Rhodopseudomonas palustris: one gene and its partner. The protein of the gene in region 1 interacts with the protein of each later gene in a pairwise test. Links are inferred from orthologs where the notes say so. Each region holds a gene or a part of one and is shown on either strand. Other genes may lie near its edges. The genes, in order: ileS and HZF03_RS04875.

Evidence for each region.
Region 2: the proteins of ileS (region 1) and HZF03_RS04875 interact in binary tests that used the Escherichia coli proteins (3 or more experiments, as listed by UniProt). The link is inferred for Rhodopseudomonas palustris from one-to-one orthologs.

Annotation. Positions count from the first base shown.
Region 1 is NZ_CP058907.1:4,781,054-4,791,301, forward strand. What follows is about bases 3,536-7,122. They hold ileS (isoleucine--tRNA ligase), read right to left. Parts: upstream 6,754-7,122; coding sequence 3,736-6,753; downstream 3,536-3,735. Other genes in these bases: lspA (signal peptidase II), read right to left, coding at 3,536-3,573; HZF03_RS21915 (sugar O-acetyltransferase), read right to left, coding at 6,936-7,122. In the rest of the region: HZF03_RS21890 (M16 family metallopeptidase), read right to left, coding at 1-676; HZF03_RS21895 (M16 family metallopeptidase), read right to left, coding at 721-2,112; HZF03_RS21900 (hypothetical protein), read right to left, coding at 2,281-2,997; more of lspA, read right to left, coding at 3,079-3,535; more of HZF03_RS21915, read right to left, coding at 7,123-7,508; HZF03_RS21920 (bifunctional riboflavin kinase/FAD synthetase), read right to left, coding at 7,505-8,473; HZF03_RS21925 (ribonuclease T2 family protein), read right to left, coding at 8,596-9,291; HZF03_RS21930 (hypothetical protein), read right to left, coding at 9,396-9,857; HZF03_RS21935 (hypothetical protein), read left to right, coding at 10,024-10,248. UniProt on the Escherichia coli protein: Catalyzes the attachment of isoleucine to tRNA(Ile). As IleRS can inadvertently accommodate and process structurally similar amino acids such as valine, to avoid such errors it has two additional distinct tRNA(Ile)-dependent editing activities.
Region 2 is NZ_CP058907.1:1,051,611-1,059,645, forward strand. Bases 1-2,788 are described here. They hold HZF03_RS04875 (HyaD/HybD family hydrogenase maturation endopeptidase), read left to right. Parts: upstream 1-994; coding sequence 995-1,582; downstream 1,583-2,788. Other genes in these bases: HZF03_RS04865 (nickel-dependent hydrogenase large subunit), read left to right, coding at 1-122; cybH (Ni/Fe-hydrogenase, b-type cytochrome subunit), read left to right, coding at 139-867; HZF03_RS04880 (HupE/UreJ family protein), read left to right, coding at 1,596-2,189; HZF03_RS04885 (HypC/HybG/HupF family hydrogenase formation chaperone), read left to right, coding at 2,211-2,513; HZF03_RS04890 (thioredoxin domain-containing protein), read left to right, coding at 2,734-2,788. Outside these bases: more of HZF03_RS04890, read left to right, coding at 2,789-3,135; HZF03_RS04895 (hydrogenase expression/formation protein), read left to right, coding at 3,132-3,998; HZF03_RS04900 (rubredoxin), read left to right, coding at 3,995-4,207; [NiFe]-hydrogenase assembly chaperone HybE, read left to right, coding at 4,197-4,724; HZF03_RS04910 (nickel-dependent hydrogenase large subunit), read left to right, coding at 4,721-5,830; hydrogenase maturation nickel metallochaperone HypA, read left to right, coding at 5,823-6,164; hydrogenase nickel incorporation protein HypB, read left to right, coding at 6,164-7,120; carbamoyltransferase HypF, read left to right, coding at 7,125-8,035.

The DNA of each region.
Region 1 (10,248 bases):
CGGCGTCGACGTCACCGACCACCGCGATCTTCAGCGTATCCTTCGCCAGCACCCTGCCGACATAGGCATTCATGTCCTCGATCGTGACCTTGGGCAGGCTTTCCGGCGTGCCGGTCGAAGGCCGGCCATAGGGGTGATCGCCGAACGCAACCTCGAGAAACTTGCGGCTGGCGAGGTTGTTCGGATCGAGCGCCTGGCGACGCAGCGTCGACAACAGCTGCGCGCGGATCCGCTCGACGTCCTTCGGCTCGAACCGCGCCTGGGTCATCGAGGTGTGCAACAGACCGAACGCCTCGTTGCGGTCGTCCTTCAGCATCCGCAGCGAGCCGCGGAAGTAATCGCGAGTCACCGAGTAGGACAACTGAATGGCGCGGCGATCCAGCCGCTCATGGAACGTCGCCGAGTCCATGTCGCCGGAGCCTTCGTCGAGCAGGTTGGCGACCATGTGGCCGACGCCCGGCTTGTCGGCCGGATCCTGACTGGCGCCGCCGTCGAACGAGTACTCCATCGAGATCAGCGGCACGGTGGCGTCCTGCACGAACCACGCGACCAGACCGCCCGGCGTCACCAGCCGCTGGATCTTGGCGGCGGCATGAGACGGCACGGCCGACAGCGCGACGGCGAGGCCGACGCAGGCGGCGAGCGCGAGCCGCTGAGCAAAACCGGCGCGGGTCACGACGACAGCAGCGGTCACGCGCCGCGCCGACAACAGATCGATGCTCACGAGCGCTTCTCCTCCTGCTTGGCGGCGGGTCCGGTGACCAGATAGCCGGTCGCCGAGCGGTTGCGGTCGAGCCACTGCTTGGCGGCGGCACGCACATCATCGGACGTGACGGCGCGGATGCGGTCGGGCCAGCTCTGCACGTCCTGGACGCTGAGACCGGTGGTCAGCGCCTGGCCGTACCAGCGCGCCAGAGTCGCCTGATTGTCCTGCGCATAGACCGCGGCGGCGATCAGCTGGGTCTTGACGCGCTCCAGGTCCTCGGAGCGAACCGGGTTGGCGACGACGTCGGCGATCACTTCGTCGATCTTCTTCTCGATCGCCGCAAAATCGACACCCGGCTTCGGCGTGCCGGCGACGATGAAGTAGCTGTCGTCGAGCGCATTGCCCTGGTAGTTGGCCCCCACCGTGATCGCCAGCGGATTGTCGATCACCAGCGCGCGGTACAGATACGAATTGCTGCCATGGCCGAGCAGTTGCGCCAGCACTTCCAGCGCGGCGCTGTCGCCCTTGGCGCCGGTGTGGGCCGACGGCACCAGGTAATAGCGCCGCACCGCCGGTTGTTCGACGCGCGGATCGGCGAGCGTCACCGTGCGCGGCCCCGCCGGCGTCGGCTCCTGCGGGCGGATGCGCTGCGGCGGGATCGCCGGCTGCGGCGGGATCGTTCCATAGATCCGCTCGGCGAGCGGGCGAACCTCATCGGCCTCGATATCGCCGGCGATCACCAACGTGGCGTTGTTGGGCGCGTAGAACCGGCGATAGAACGCCAGGGCATCCTCACGATCGAGCTTGGCGATTTCCTGATGCCAGCCGATCACCGGCCGGCCGTAGGGATGGTTGAGATATAGCGCCGCCATGATCTGCTCGGTCAGCCGCGCGTCCGGATCGTTGGCGACCCGCATGTTGTACTCTTCGAGCACGACGTCGCGCTCCGGCAACACGTTCTCGTCCTTCAGCACCAGGCCGGTCATGCGATCGGCCTCGAACGTCATCATCTGTTCGAGGTGGGACCGCGGCACGCGCTGGAAGTAGCCGGTGAAGTCGTAGGAGGTGAACGCGTTCTCGTTACCGCCGATCTTCAGCACGGTCTGCGAGAACTCGCCGGCCGGATGCTTCTCGGTGCCCTTGAACATCAGATGTTCGAGGAAATGCGCCAGCCCCGACTTGCCGGGCGTCTCATCCGCGGAGCCGACCTTGTACCAGATCATCTGGGTCACCACCGGCGTACGGTGATCCGGAATCACCACCACCCGAAGTCCGTTCTGCAGCGTGAAGGTCGCGGGCGGCGCGGCAGTGACGGTCTGCGCCGCAGCGGGCGTTCCCACCACCACGGCGGCAAGGACGGCGAGCGCGGCGAGCGGGCGACGGCGCAAGACGGCGGATGCGGTCATATCAGGCATCATCCAGGCTGGAGGACGGATCAGGCCGAGCGCCTGTCCGAAGGCAAGGCGCAAGCCATCGGCAGCGGCACTGACGTGCACGCTTGTCGACGGAACGAGAGATGGGAATGCCGCGCGATGCGGCCGGCCGTGGTGAAGCGGGACGGACGGCAACCAGGCTCAATTGCTGGTTTCTTTGCCCGACATGATGTCCATCCGCTTGCTGCCGAGGGCTTCCTTCGGTCCGGTGCCGTAGGCGAAGTTCGGCGACGGCGTCTGGTAGCCGGACGGCGGCTGGGTCAGGTTCTCACGCGTCGGCTCGCTGGTGAAGGTCGCGGTTTCGGTCTTGCTGCCGCCGAACACGTTCCACAGTGAGCCGTTGAAGCCGAGCTGAGACGGGCTCAGCATCGGATTGTTCTGCTGGTTGCCGGGCTGCATCGGATCGTTGCCGCCCTTGGCGGCGTCGGCGCGGACCGATTTGAGCTGCGACGGCGTCAGCGGCTGGGCCGATTCCCACGGATTCGGCTTGGCCTTGGCTTCGGCTGCCTTGATTTCCTTGCGGCGCTGCAGATCGGCGTCCTTCGGCCAGTTCGGCGCCGGCGCGGCTGCGGCGGTGGCTTCCGGCGGCGGCAGTTCGAGCTTCGGCGGCACGACAAGCGGCGAGCGCTCGCGATAGTCGATGCCGGAATTGTCCATGTTGGTGGCGCCGATACCGGACATCAGACCCTTGATCACCTTCTCTTCGAAGGTGCTGTCGTCCTCGTCGTCCTGGGCGCGGGCCACACCTGCGGAGAGCACCAGCCCAATCCCGAGCGCGACGGCGGTCAGCCGGGCGGTGCGGAGCAGCGCGGCGGTGGACGTTTCCAGCTTCGGAAGGCGGCTGTCGGTCTGGCGCATGGCGTTGATCCTATTCACGTCTTGCGATCGGGCCGCAACCCGGAAGCAGGCCCAATTCCGCGCGGTCGGTATCGGCCGGGATCAGGGCGCTTTTGCGGCGGGTAGCCCTATCAGGGAGTCATACAGCAGGGCCGCCACCCCGACAACAATCGCCACGTCGGCGATGTTGAACACGTACCAATTGTAGATTTTACCGCCGATTTCAGCGTGAAGCAGGGCAAAATCGACCACCGCGCCATAGGCCAGCCGGTCGATCGCATTGCCGATCGCCCCGCCGATGATCAGACCGAGACCGATGGTCGCAAGCCTCGTGGTTGAGCGCGCCATCCAGATCGCCAGCGCCACGATCGCCACCGCCTTGAACGCCAGCATCAAGATCTGGCCTGTCGGTCCCTGCCCGGAAAACCAGCCGTAGGAGATCCCGGTGTTCCAGGCCAGCACCAGGTCGAAGAACGGCAGCACCTGCACCACGCCCTTCCGCGCCAGCTCGAACCCATACAGCAGCCAGAGCTTGGTGACCTGATCGAGCACCAGAGCGACGATGCCGGCGAGGACGCCGAGACGGGCGGGGGTCATGCGCATGAGCTCGCGGCACGACGAGGCGTCGTCCCCGCGCAGGCGGGGACCCATACGCCGTGTCGGTCATGTTGAGACGAGGCATCGGTCATCGGCTTGGCCTTGCCGCACTCACTGGCGTCAAGCCCGGCCATAACGGGCGTGGGTGAGGATGCACGCCGCTCAAGCCGCTGCGCCCCCCAGCGCCTTCCACTCCCGCAGCGCCTGGGCGTCGCGGGGGGAGACGTCGGGATATTCGGCGTCGGAACCGACGCTGGAGAGGATCTTCCAGGACCGTGCGCATTTGGTGCCCTGCGCCCGCTCGACCACCACGGCGACGTCGGCCAGCTCCGGCAGCCGGAAGGCGTCCGCCGGCGGCGTGTCGTTGCCGCGCAGGATCTCGACCATCGCGTTCGAGGTGATGCAGATCTCCGCCCAGTCGACGTCGAAGATATCGCCCATGAATGCTTCCGGCAGATAGATCATCGGCGAGGCTTCGAGCGACGATCCGATCCGCTTGGCGGCGCGTTCGACTTCCAGTGCGCCGGTGACGACGCGGCGCACCGCGCGGATCAGCGTCCATTTCTTCGCCAGCGCGTCGTCGCGATATTCGCCGAGGTCGAGCGGGAACAGCGTCAGGTGAACGCTCGGCTCGGCGTCGGGCCGGTACATGCTCCAGGCTTCGTCCGCGGTGAACGACAGCACCGGCGCCAGCCATTTCAGGATCGCATCGCAGATGATGTCGATCGTGGTCAGCGCCGCCTTGCGGGCCAGCGACGACGGCGGGTCGCAATACAGCGTGTCCTTGCGGATGTCGAAATAGAACGCCGACAGCTCGGTGTTCATGAACGCCGCGAGCGACGCCACCACGGTCTTGTAGTCGAACTCGGCGTAGGCGGCCCGCACCGTCGCACTCTGCTCGGCGAGCTGATGCAGCATCAACCGCTCCAGCTCCGGCATGTCGGCGAACGCCACCGCTTCGTCGCGCTTATAGTGATGCAGCGTGCCGAGCATCCAGCGGATCGAGTTGCGCAGCTTGCGATAGGTCTCGACCACGTTCTTGAGGATCTCGGGGCCGATGCGCTGATCGTCGGCGTAGTCGGTGGCGCACACCCACAGCCGCAGGATGTCGGCGCCGGACGACGCGATCACCTTGGCCGGATCGGTGGTGTTGCCGAGCGACTTCGACATCTTGCGGCCCTGCTCGTCGAGCGTGAAGCCGTGGGTCAGCACGACATCATAGGGCGCGCGGCCGCGGGTGCCGCAGCTCTCCAGCAGCGACGAATGGAACCAGCCGCGATGCTGGTCCGAGCCTTCGAGATACATCACCGTGTCGGCGCCGCCGTCGACCTTGCGGCGGATGCCGGCGAGGCCGGGGAAGTTCTGCGCGTCTTCGAGCACGAACGCATGGGTCGAACCGGAATCGAACCAGACGTCGAGAATGTCGTCGACCTTGCGCCAGCCTTCGGCCGCGCGATCGCCGAGGAAGCGCTCGGCGGCACCTTCGGCGTACCAGGCGTCGGCGCCTTCCTGCATGAAAGCTTCGGCGATGCGCTGGTTGACGATCTCGTCCTGCAGGATGTCGACCGAGCCGTCGCCCTTGTCCTTGATGAACACCGCGATCGGCACGCCCCAGGCGCGCTGCCGCGAGATCACCCAGTCGGGGCGGCCGGAGATCATGCCGTTGATGCGGTTCTGGCCGGCCGGCGGCACCCATTGGGTGACCGAGATCGCCTGCAGCGCGCGGGCCCGCAGCGTGTCGCCGGGTTTCGCCACACCGTCATCGACGATGTCCTTGTCCATCGCGATGAACCATTGCGGCGTGTTGCGGAAGATCACCGGCTTCTTCGAGCGCCACGAATGCGGATACTGGTGCTTCAGCTTGCCGCGCGCCAGCAGCGCGCCGCGCGCGATCAGGGCCTGGATCACCGCCTCGTTGGCGTCGCCCTTCTCGCCCTTGTCGTTGATCACCCGCTTGCCGGTGAACCCCGGCGCCTGCTCGGTGAGCGCGCCGTTCTCATCGACGGTGTAGGGAATGACCGACGAAATGCCGCGCGCTTCCAGAGCGCGGGCGTTGTGCATCCAGATATCGAAGTCCTCGCGGCCGTGGCCCGGCGCGGTGTGGACGAAGCCGGTGCCGGTGTCGTCGGTGACGTGATCACCGTCGAGCAGCGGCACGGTGAACTCATAACCGCCGGCGAGTCCCTGCAGCGGATGCGCGCACTCGCTTGCTTTCAGCACGTCGGCACCGACGTCCGAGACCTTCTCGTACGCCACGACGCGCGCCTGCTTGAACACACTCTCGGCGAGCCCATCGGCGAGGATCAGCAGGTCGCCGGTCTTGGCCCAATTATCAGCCGGCGCATCGGTGACTTTGTACAGGCCATAACCGATCTTCGACGAGAAGCTGATCGCGCGGTTGCCCGGCAGCGTCCAGGGCGTCGTGGTCCAGATCACGACGCTGGCGTCCTTGGTCGACGCATCGCCGGTCTTGACCGGAAACTTCACCCACACCGTATCCGAGGTGTAGTCCTCGTACTCGACCTCGGCCTCGGCGAGCGCGGTCTTCTCGACCACGCTCCACATCACCGGCTTACTGCCGCGATACAGCGTGCCGTTGGCGGCGAACTTCATCAGTTCGCGGGCGATCTGCGCCTCGGCGGCGTAGTTCATCGTGGCGTAGGGATGATCCCAGTCGCCGATCACGCCGAGCCGCTTGAACTCCTCGCGCTGCACGTTCAGCCATTTGTCGGCGTAGGCGCGGCACTCCTTGCGGAACGCGATGATCGCGGCCGAATCCTTGAAGTTCGGCTTCGGCTTGCCCTTGGAGCGGTAGTTCTCTTCCTCGATCTTCCACTCGATCGGCAGGCCGTGGCAGTCCCAGCCGGGCACGTAGTTGGAGTCGAACCCGAGCATCTGCTGGCTCTTGGTCACGACGTCCTTCAGGATCTTGTTCAGCGCATGCCCGATATGGATGTTGCCGTTGGCATAGGGCGGGCCGTCGTGCAGCACGAATTTGGCGCGGCCGCGGGCGCTTTCGCGCAGCTTGCCGTAGAGGTCCATCTCCTCCCAGCGCTTGAGCAGCTCCGGCTCGCGCTGCGGCAACCCGGCGCGCATCGGAAATTCCGTCTGCGGCAGGAAGAGCGTTTTGGAATAGTCGTTACCGCTCTGGGCGGCGTCGGTCTTGGGCTTGTCGGACATGGAAGCTCTGGGTCAAGAGGCGCTGACGCGATCGATCGCGATGATAGTGAGACGGGTCCCGGTCTTGCGCCGAACTCAAAGCTCAGGCGGAAGCCGGGCCGATAATGCTGATGATGGCGCGCCGTGCAGACATGCGGGCATTCATTAGCAGGCGGTCGCAGGATCGCAAAGCCCCGCGGCGGTCATCCTTGCGTCTGGCCGCCCTTCCCCAGCGGCTTGGCCGGGTTGCCGCCGACGATGGCATGGGGGGCGACGTCGCGGGTCACCACGCTGCCGGCACCGATCACGGCGCCGTCGCCGATGCTGATGCCGGGCAGGATGATGGCACCGCCGCCGATCCAGACGTCGTTGCCGATCGTCACCGGCCGGCCGAATTCCAGGCCATCGCGGCGGGTGGCGGCGTCGCGCGGGTGGTCGGCCGCATAGATCTGCACCGCCGGGCCGATCTGGGTGCGGTCGCCGATCCGGACCGGCATGATGTCCAGGATCACGCAGTTGAAATTGAGGAAGACGTTGTCGCCGACGAAGATGTTGTAGCCGCAGTCGCAGAAGAACGGCGGCCGCACCACCGCGCCCTTGCCGACATGGCCGAAATGCTCCGTCAGCAGCGCATGCCGCTCCGCCACCGGCTGCGCACCGGAAGCATTGTAGCGGGCGATCCAGGCCTTGTTGGCGGCCTCGTCGGCGGCGAGCTCCGGGCTGCCGGGGCGATACAGCTCGCCCGCCAGCATCTTTTCCTTCTCGGTCCGGTTCATCGCAGCGCGCCGAGCTTGGGGAACGCACCGTGGTCGGCGGCGAGTGCCGCGCGGGCGCGGGCGGAATCGTCGTCCATTTGCCGGATCAGCGCCTCGATGCTCTCGAACTTCTCCTCGTCGCGGATGAAGGCGATGAAGGCGACGTCGAGCGTCTCGCCGTACAGCGGCTCGTTGAAATCGAACACGAACACTTCGAGCAGCGGCGCGCCGTTGTCGAAGGTCGGCCGGCGGCCGAAATTCGCCACCGCGTCGTAGTGCCTACCGCCGCGGCCGACCCGCACCGCATAGATGCCGTGCTTCAGGCTGCATTGCGGATCGAGCCGGATATTGGCAGTGGGGTAGCCGAGGTCGCGGCCGCGCTTGTCGCCATGGATCACCTCGCCGGTGACAAACCACGGCCCACCGAGCATCTCGGTCGCGGCTGCGATGTGGCCCTCCTCCAGGCACTTGCGGATCGCGCTCGACGACACCGGATGGTCGCCGAAATCGACATGCGGCTGGACGTCGACCTCGATCCCGAGCGACGGCGCCTCGGCCACCAGCATCGACGGCGAGCCGCCGCGGCCCTTGCCGAAGTGGAAATCGTAGCCGATCGCGATGCCCTGCACCCCGAGCCGGCCGATCAGCTCATGCTGGATGAAATCATGCGCCGTGGTGGACGCGCGACGGGCGTCGAAGCTGAGGATCACTGCGCCATCGAGCCCGGTCCCCGCCAGCAGCCGTAGCTTGGCGGTCTCGTCGGTGAGCCGGAATTGCGGGACGTCGGGGCTGAAGAACTTGCGCGGATGCGGCTCGAACGTCACCGCCAGAGCGGGCGCCTTCTTGGTCCGCGCCATGTCCAGGCAGGCGCCGATCACGGCGCGATGGCCGCGGTGGACGCCGTCGAAATTGCCCATCGCCACCACCGCGCCCTTGGGGATCACGGCCGTCGGCGTATCGTCGCGGATTACGGCAAAGCCTGTCATTTGGGATTCAGTTCATCGCATTCAGGAGGGACCCGGACCGTGACGCGGAGCCGCGCGCGGTGTCAAGCCATCGTGCGGCCTGGGACACCTTCGGGGACTGCCTGAAGCGAGGCGCCGTGGGCTCAGCCGCCGCGCAGCGGCGGCACTTCGAGCTGGTCGCGGCGGCAGGCGCGGCGATCGATTTCCTCGCAGGCCCGGAATTGCAGATCCTTGCTCATGCAGATCCGCACTTCGCTGAGCCGCTTGCGGTCGCACATCACCGCAATCGCCGAGTTCGACAAGCCCGGATTGACCTTGATGAAGGCGGCCTCGACCTCGTCGGCCGTGACGGTGCGCGGCTCCTTGGCATCGATGAAATCCGGCGGGATCCGGACCGCGGCGCGGGCCTTGCGGATCTGCTCGAAATAGCTGCGCTGCGACAGCCCTGCGCAGGTGCCGTGCTTGTCCCACTCGTTGTAGATCAGCCCCGGCGCCGGCATCAGGTCGAGCATCGAGTCGACGATGCGGCGATCGAGCCGCGGCGCCGGACGCTCGCAATATTCGGGGAAGCCGCGCTCGTATTGCGGCCACAGCCCGTGCACCACGAAAGCGAACGGACGCCCGCCGCACTGCAGCTGCTGCGACCGGCCGCTGAGGCCGCGTTCGGACGCCTGCTCGCAATAAGACGGCGACCACGACAGCGCCAGTAAATAGAAATCGAACGCGCCGGGCGCATTCTGGCGACGGTCCTGAGCCTCGGCTCCGGCCGAGGTGAACAGAGCCCCGACCACCGCGCAGGCGGCGATCAGCGACCGTCGTCGACGTCGAAATCCAAGCATGTGACAGGGCCCTGCTGCTGGAGGTGCGAAAAGCCTACCAGGACTCAGGAACGTTTCAAGAACGCAAATGGTCGATGGCGCTGCGGTTCAGCGCGGCACGCCGCTCAGGGCTTGGCGGCCTTGCAGACCGGATTGAACGCCCAGTTGCGATCGACGCCGACGACGCAGAATTCGACGCCATCCACGAAGCCGGCCAGACCGCCGTCTTCGATGATCGAGAAGTACACCGGGTGGGTCTTGCCGTCGTTCAACAGCGCGTCGGCGGCACAAAAGCGGCGCGGAATGTTGTCGCTCTGCCAGGGGCGGAACGCGACGTCGCGGATCTTGGCATAGGCGGTGATGCGCAGATCCGAATTCCAGAAGTTGCCTTCCTTCTCGGCGAACTGGTGGGTGATCGACGGCAGCGCCGCTTCGCACGGCGGCAGGTTGCCGTCATAGCGCGGGCCCGACAGCCAGAAGTTCATCTCGAGCGGATTGGCCGCCTGAGCGGTGGGTGCCAGCGCGAACAGGCCGAGCAGGGCCGCGACCGCGGCGACGGGCGTTTTCAACGTCGAAATGAATCGCATGGCTCATCCACCGGAATTCGATGCGGCGGACGGTGCCGCGAAGCCATGCCGAGGTCAAGTGCGGGCCGGCCACACCTCGGCAGAACCCCACGCGGAACGCGGCCGTGTTCTTTCCATTCTCATGGCGGCGTTCTAGACTCGAATACATCGAGAGAGGGAGACGACGATGCGATTGATGGGGGCTGCCGGCTTGGCCGTTCTGGGTGCGGTGCTGGCGAGCACGGCGGCGCGCGCCGATTATGTGCCGCCGTTCAAGGGCAATGATACCGGCGGGATCATCTCCACCAATCTGATCGGCCATGCCGACGTCCGCGCCATGGCGGTCGATCACTGCGCCCGTTACGGCAAGGTGGTGAAGCTGCTCGGCGTGCAGGCCAATTACGGCGGCTAC
Region 2 (8,035 bases), 3.7 Mb from region 1 along the record:
CCGACCCCAACCAGCCGCTGGAGATCATCCGCACGCTGCATTCGTTCGATCCGTGCCTCGCCTGCTCGACCCACGTGATGAGCGAGGACGGTCAGGAAATGGCACAGGTCAAGGTCAGCTGACGCAGGGGAGGCGACGATGACCACGGAAATCGCACGGGTCCAGGGCGCCATCGACTCGGCCGGAGAGCGCGCCCGGTCGTTGCAGACGGTCTATGTCTATCAGGCGCCGGTGCGGCTCTGGCACTGGGTCAACGCGCTGTTGATCGTGGCGCTATGCGTCACCGGCTATCTGATCGGTTCGCCGCCGCCCTCAGTGCCGGGCGAGGCCAGCGCCAGCTTCCAGATGGGCTACATCCGCTTCATCCACTTCGCGTCGGGACAGACGCTGATCGTGTTCTTCATTCTGCGTGCCTATTGGGCGATCGTCGGCAACAAATACTCCAAGCAGCTGTTCTACATGCCGATCACCAACCGGACCTGGTGGTGGGGCATGATTTACGAGTTCAAATGGTACGCCTTCCTGGTCAAGGATCCGAAGAAGTACATCGGCCACAATCCGCTGGCGCATGTGGCGATGTTCACCTTCATGCTGTTCATGATCTTCATGATGTGCAGCGGCATGGCGCTGTACGCCGAAGGGCAGGGTATCGACAGCTGGCAGTACAAGATGTTCGGCTTCATGTTCTGGATCTTCCCGAACAGCCAGGATCTGCACACCGTGCATCATCTCGGGATGTGGGCGATCGTGGTGTTCGTGATCGTGCATATCTACGCCGCGGTGCGCGAGGACATCCTCAGCCGCCAGAGCATGATCTCGTCGATCATCTCCGGCGAGCGCCTGTTCCGCGACGATCTGCCGGATTGAGGTTGGTTGAAGTGGGTTTCTCCCCGTCATTGCGAGCGCAGCGAAGCAATCCAGAGGTGCGGTGCACGGAGCTGGATTGCTTCGTCGCTTCGCTCCTCGCAATGACGCATTGAAACGTGAGGACTCAATGACAGATGCGCCCCGCGTCCTGATCCTCGGCATCGGCAACATCCTGTGGGCCGACGAAGGCTTCGGCGTGCGCGCGGTCGAAGCGTTTCACCGGGCCTATGATGTGCCGGCCAATGTCACCGTGCTGGATGGCGGCACCCAGGGGCTCTACCTCGTCAACTTCCTGCAGGACCACGACCACCTGCTGGTGTTCGACGCGATCGATTATGGCCTCGAGCCCGGCACGCTGAAGCTGGTGCGCGGCGACGAAGTGCCGAAATTCACCGGCGCCAAGAAGATGAGCCTGCATCAGACCGGTTTCCAGGAGGTGCTGAGCGCCGCCGATCTGCTCGGCGCCGCGCCACGCGAGCTGGCGCTGATCGGCTGCCAGCCGCTCGATCTGGAAGATTGGGGCGGAGCGCTGACCGAGCCGGTGCGGAGCCGCATCGCCGAGTCGCTGGCGTTGGCCTGCGCGATCCTGGCGGAGTGGGGCGTGGCCGTGACGCCGCGCGCGACACCGCTACCCGAAGGTGCCGCCCTGCTGGCCAATGATATCGACCACGATCATTACGAACGGCGCGAAGCCGCCGCATCTCCCACGATCTGAGCGAGGAAACCGCATGACTCATCTGCTCCGCGCCGGCACTGCCCTGATTGCGTTGCTCGGCCTGTCCGGCCTCGCCGAGGCCCACACCGGCGTTCACTTGATGGCGGCGGACGGTTTCGCTGCCGGCTTCGTGCATCCGTTCAGTGGCCTCGACCACCTGCTGGCGATGGTGGCGGTCGGTCTGTGGGCGTGGTCGCTCGGCGGCGCGGCGCGCTGGATTGTGCCGGCGAGCTTCGTGGCGCTGCTCGCGTGCGGCGCCGTGCTCGGCGCGTCCGGCGTATCGCTGCCGGCGGTCGAGCCGATGATTGCGCTGTCGGTGATCGCGCTCGGCGTGCTGGTGGCGCTGTCGGTACGGGTGCCGACGCTCGCAGCCGCCGCGGCGGTGGCGCTGTTCGGCCTGTTTCATGGTTTCGCCCACGGCGCCGAGATGCCTGCGCTGGCGCAGCCGCTTGCTTATGGGGTTGGCTTCGTCGCCGCCACTGCGCTGCTGCACGGCATTGGCCTCGCGCTCGGCGCCGCGTTGCCGCGGTTTGCACCGGCGCCGTCGATCCGCCTCGCCGGCGGTGCGATCGCGGCGGCCGGTGTCGCGCTCGCGCTCCCGCTGTAAGCGTCCGGCGAGTTTGCGGCGATGTGCGTCGGCCTGCCGATGACGGTGATTTCGACCGAGGAGGGCTCGGCGCTGTGTGTGCGCCGCGGCGAGCATCGCAGCGTCTCGACCATGCTGATCGGCGAGGTCGTCCCCGGCGATCAGCTTCTGGTGTTCATCGACAGCGCCATCCGCCGGCTCGATGCCGAGGAGGCGCGGCTGATCGACGATGCGCTGGACGGCGTCGCCGCTGCGCTGGAGGGCAAGCCGTTCGAACATTTGTTCGCCGATCTGATTGATCGCGAGCCCGAGCTGCCCGAGCATCTGCGCCGCGACCCGCAGTAGTTGCGATCCGTTCGCGCATCAACGCACGTCATCTACAAGTCTACTTCCCACCTGCCGGCTACTATGTTTCCATAGGCCCGCCTTGGCAGCGGGCGATTGGTCACAACCGATCGCAAAATGGTTAGTTTGCTGCCAATTCAGGGCAATCTCCGGCTGGCACGTCGCTTGCTCAATTAGCGACGGCGAAAACAACAAGCGCCGGAACGGGAGTGGAGGAAACATGAGCGGTTCGCTCGCGCGCGCGGCTGCGCGGCCAAATGCACCGACATTGGTGGACGAAGCCACCGTCGACGACTTCATCGCCCACTCCGGCAAGATCGTCGTGCTGTTCTTTCGCGGCGATGCGGTGCGCTTTCCGGAGGCGGCCGACCTCGCGGTGGTGCTGCCCGAACTGATCAATGCGTTTCCGGGCCGGCTGGTCGCGGCCGAAGTCGCCGCCGAGGCCGAGCGCGACCTGATGGTGCGCTTCGGCGTCGCGGTGTGTCCGAGCCTGGCGGTGGTGCAGCCGGAGCGCACGCTCGGCGTGATCGCCAAGATCCAGGATTGGTCCAGCTATCTGGCGCAGATCGGCGCGATGCTGGCCGAGGTCGATCAGCGTGGCGATGCGGAGCTGCAGTCATGAGAGTGGGCTACTGGACCAAGCCGGACAGTGACGACATCGAAATGACGCTGCTGCCGATCGGCGCGGGCGATGCCGGGCGCTTCGGCGTCACCGGCGCCGGCGCGATCTCCGCATTGGCGACCCGCGGCGGCGAGGAATTGACGCGGCAATGCCCGCTGCTCGCCGGCACCTTGACGCAGCTCGCCGAAGCGCTCGCCGCGCAGCGTGTCGACGCGCCGACCACGCTCTTGTCGATCGATCATCTGTCGGAGACCGAGCGCAGCCTGCTCGACGACATCCTCGGTGAAGGGGAAGTCTCCGGCATCGTCGCGCTGCCCGATCGCCGCGTCGCGCAGGTGCAGGAATCGGTGCTTGCCGGGCTGTGGCGGGTGCGGATCGAGGGCGACGCCGACGGACCGGCGCGCGATTATCTGGAAATTGGCTCGATTCCTGCGATCGTCAGCCGTGCCGCGCAGGATTTTCCCGCGCCCGACATCGAGATCACCGCGCCGCCCGCCGGCGCGATGAACGTGCAGCCGGTGCTGGCTGAAATCCGCGAGCGGATGGCGGCGCATCAGATCGGCCAGCCGTCGCACGTGATCAACTTCACGCTGCTGCCGATGAACGAAGCCGACATGGATCACCTCGCCGCGACGCTCGGCAATGGCGCGATCCAGCTGTGGTCGCGCGGCTATGGAAGCTGCCGCGTGCTGGCGACTGGCGCACGCTATGTCTGGTCGGTGCAGTTCCTCAACGCGATGGATGCGCCGATCCTCGATACCATCGAGATCGGCGACGTGCCGGCTGCCGTGCGTGCCGCCGATGAGGACTTTCAGGACTCAGCCGAACGGCTCGGCGAAATCATCGAGGCGTACTTCCGATGACCGAGTTCGCCACGTCTCACGACAGCGAGACCGATCCACGTACCCGGATGGAATGCGGCGTGTGCTGGACCGTGTATGACCCGGCCGAAGGCGATCCGCTCGGCCGTGCCGCGCCGGGGACGCCGTTCGCGGCCCTGCCGGAGGATTGGTGCTGCCCGACCTGCGATGCTCCGCCGGTCAAATTCCTGAGGCTGGACGATGACCGCTGAGGTCGCAGCGCACCGCGATGTCGAAGCGCTCGCCGCGGGCGAGGCGGTGGCGGCGATCTACCGCGCGGCGGTGCCGGCGATGCGCGATCTGCCGGTGTTCAATCCCGCGCTCGATGTCGCTGCGGTCGGCTTCCGCGCGTTGGACGACCATGCGTTCGGGGTGATCGTCACGCCGTGGTTCATGAATCTGGTCCGGCTGCCGCTCGATTCTGCCACTGCCGCCGGACGCAGCCAGGGCGAGGTAGTGACGCGCGTGCTGCCGGTCGGCGCGCTGGAGTTCACCGTCGGTCAGCTCGACGGCATCGGCGGAATCGAAAGCTGCTCGCTGTTCTCGCCGATGTTCGACTTCGCCGATCAGTCGGCGGTGGAAGCGGCTGCCGAGGCGGCGCTCGCCGCGGTGCTCGAAGCCGAGCAGGTTGCAGACGAGACGTCGCCGTCTCAGGCTCCGAGCAAGATAACGACTACGCTTGATCGCCGCGGCCTGCTGCGCGGCGCCTGGATGGAGCGGCAGCCATGACCGCGGCGCCGGGCGAGGATCGCATCGAGGTCGGAATCGTCCGCCGCGGCGATCGCGTCATTCGGCTCGACATCACGGCGCGCCGACCGATCGGCATCCGCCGGCTGGCGCAAGGCAAGTCCGGCGAGATGATCGTCGCGCTGGTGCCGCGGCTGTTCGCGCTGTGCGCATCGGCGCAGGGCGTTGCGGCGGCTCAAGCGCTGGCGGCGGCACGCGGCACCTCGCTATCGCCAGCGGTCGTCGCGGCACAGGCCAGCGCGGTACTGGCGGAGCGCATGATCGAGCTATTGCGCGGCACCATGCTGTTGCTCGGCGGCGGTGGATCTCCCGCCCTCACTCATCAGCTGCGCGATCTGATGATTGCCGCGCGGCCGAGCAATCCGGCGGCTCCGCTCGACGACGAAGCGATCAGCCACATCGCGCAGGGGCTCGAAGCACTCGGTCTGGCGCCGGGCTCGTTTGCGGATGCCGCCGCCTGCCGGCGCTGGCTCGGCTCGGATACGCTAATGGCCGAGCTTCACCGCCAGCTCGTGGCTGAGGCCGAATTCGGTGCAGCTTCGGTCGATCCGCTCACCGCGGCGGATGATTTCGTGATCGGCGAGCGACTAACTGGGCTGGGGCCGTCCTTCGCGGTGCGTCCCGATCTGGCAGGCCGCGTGCCGGAGACGGGTGCCCTCGCACGCAATGCGCATCACCCGGTTGTCGCCGCGTTCGGATCAGGCCTCTTCGGCCGGTTGCTGGCGCGGCTGATCGAGATCGCCGCGACGCCTGAGCTACTACGCGCGGTGCGGCGCGGGAACGTGGACACCGCTGCAGTCGTGCAGAGCGCACCACTTGGCGATGGCATCGGCCTCGCCGCCGTCGAATGTGCCCGCGGCCGGCTGTATCACCTGATCGCGCTCGATGCTGAGGGAGCGATCCGGCAGTTCGAGATCCTGGCTCCAACCGAGTGGAACTTTCATCCCGAAGGTCCGCTCGCCCGCGCGCTGGTCGGGACGAATCTGCAGGCCAGCGAAGCCGATCGCCGCCTGGTCGAGCGGCTGGTCGCGGCGTTCGATCCCTGCGTCGGCTTCGACGTTCGTTTTCGCGAGGCTGCCGATGCATGAGATGGCGCTGTGTGAGAGCATGATCGAAATCATCGAGCGCGAGGCGCGCGAGCAGCAGTTTTCGCGGGTTCGCGCGGTGTGGTTGGAGATCGGCGCGCTGGGCCATGTCGACCCGGAGGCGATGCGGTTCTGTTTCTCGGCGGTCGCGCATGGCGGCATCGCGGCCGATGCGCGGCTCGAAATCCTCGAAATGCCCGGCGCCGCCTGGTGCATGGACTGCGCCAAGACGGTGACGATCGCGCAGCGCGATGCGCCGTGCCCGGATTGCGGCGGCCATCACTTGCAGATCACCGCCGGCGAAGAATTGCGGATCAGGGAATTGGAGGTCGATTGATGTGTACGGTTTGCGGATGCGGCGATGCCAGTGCGGATCCGGGTCATGGTCACGACCATCCGCACAGCCATGGCCACTCTCACGGCGACGGTCACGCTCATCATCACCACCATCACCACGATCATGATCACGCGCATCCGCACACGCATGATCACGACCACGGCCATGATCATCACCACGATCACGGGCACGACCATGGCCATGTGCATGCGCCGGCGGGCGGCAGCATCGATTTTGGTGCCGGCCTTGCCGGCGTGCACATCCCCGGCCTGTCGCAGCCGCGGATCGTGCAGATCGAGCGCGATATCCTGTCCAAGAACGACGCTTACGCGGCGGAAAACCGCGCACGGCTGGCGGCGAGCGGCACCTTCGCGCTCAACTTCGTCTCCAGTCCGGGTTCGGGCAAGACGTCGTTATTGGTGAAGACGATCTCCGACCTGAAGGATCAGTATCCGATCGCGGTGGTCGAAGGCGATCAGCAGACCGCCAACGATGCCGAGCGAATCCGCGCCACCGGCGCGCCGGCGATCCAGATCAACACCGGCAAGGGCTGCCATCTCGACGCCCACATGGTCGGCCACGCGCTCGATCAGTTGCCGCGCCAGGAGGGCGGACTGCTGTTCATCGAGAACGTCGGCAACCTGGTCTGTCCCGCCGGTTTCGATCTCGGTGAGGCGCACAAGGTGGTGGTGCTGTCGATTACCGAAGGCGAAGACAAGCCGCTGAAATATCCGCACATGTTCGCGGCCGCGAAGCTGCTGCTGCTGAACAAGATCGACCTGCTGCCGCATCTTGATTTCGATCTTGCCGCGACGATCGAATATGCGCGGCGCGTCAACCCGACCATCGAAGTGCTGACGGTGTCGGCCAAGACCGGCGAAGGCTTGGCGGCGTTCTACGCCTGGATCGGCAAGCGTGCGGCCGCGGTGCGGGCCGCCGCCAACGCTGCCGAGTAGCGCGATGCAGCCGGCCGCGCCGCTCACCGCCGCCGCCGAACGCGCCCGGGTGCGCGTCCGCGGCGCGGTGCAGGGCGTCGGCTTCCGGCCGTTCGTGTACCATCTGGCGCATCGCTACCAGCTCGGCGGCTTCGTCGCCAACGATGCTGACGGCGTCCTGATCGAAGTCGAAGGGGCGGCGCTGCCGGAGTTCCTGGTCGCGCTCCGCCGCGAGGCGCCGCCACTGGCGCGGGTCGACACCATCGAGACCGAAACGGTTCGGGCGCGCGGCGACCGGGACTTCGGCATCGCCGAAAGCCGCGGCGGGGCGGTGACCACGCGAATTGGGGCGGATGCGGCGACCTGCGAGGCCTGCCTCGACGATCTGTTCGATCCGGCGAGCCGATTTCATCTCTATCCGTTCGTCAACTGCACCCATTGCGGCCCGCGCTACACGCTGACGCGCGCCTTGCCGTACGACCGCGCCAACACCTCGATGGCCGGCTTTACGATGTGCGAGGATTGTCGTCGCGACTATCTGGATCCGCACAACCGCCGCTTTCACGCCGAGCCGATCGCCTGCCCGCGCTGCGGCCCGCAGCTCAGCCATCCGATCGAGGAGATCGTCGCTTGCTTGCGCGACGGTGGGATTGTCGCGCTGAAGAGTCTCGGCGGCTATCATCTGCTGTGTGACGCAACCAGCGAAGCCGCCGTCGTCGAGCTGCGCCGGCGCAAAGGCCGCGACGCCAAGCCGTTCGCCGTGATGGTTGCGTCCGAAGCTTCGCTGGATCGCATCGTCATCGCGACCGAGGCCGAGCGCGCGTTGGTGTCGTCGGTCGAGCGGCCGATCGTGCTGATGCGCGATCGCGGTGCGCTGGCGCCGTCGGTTGCGCCCGCGCTCGATGCGGTCGGCGTGATGCTGCCCTATACGCCGCT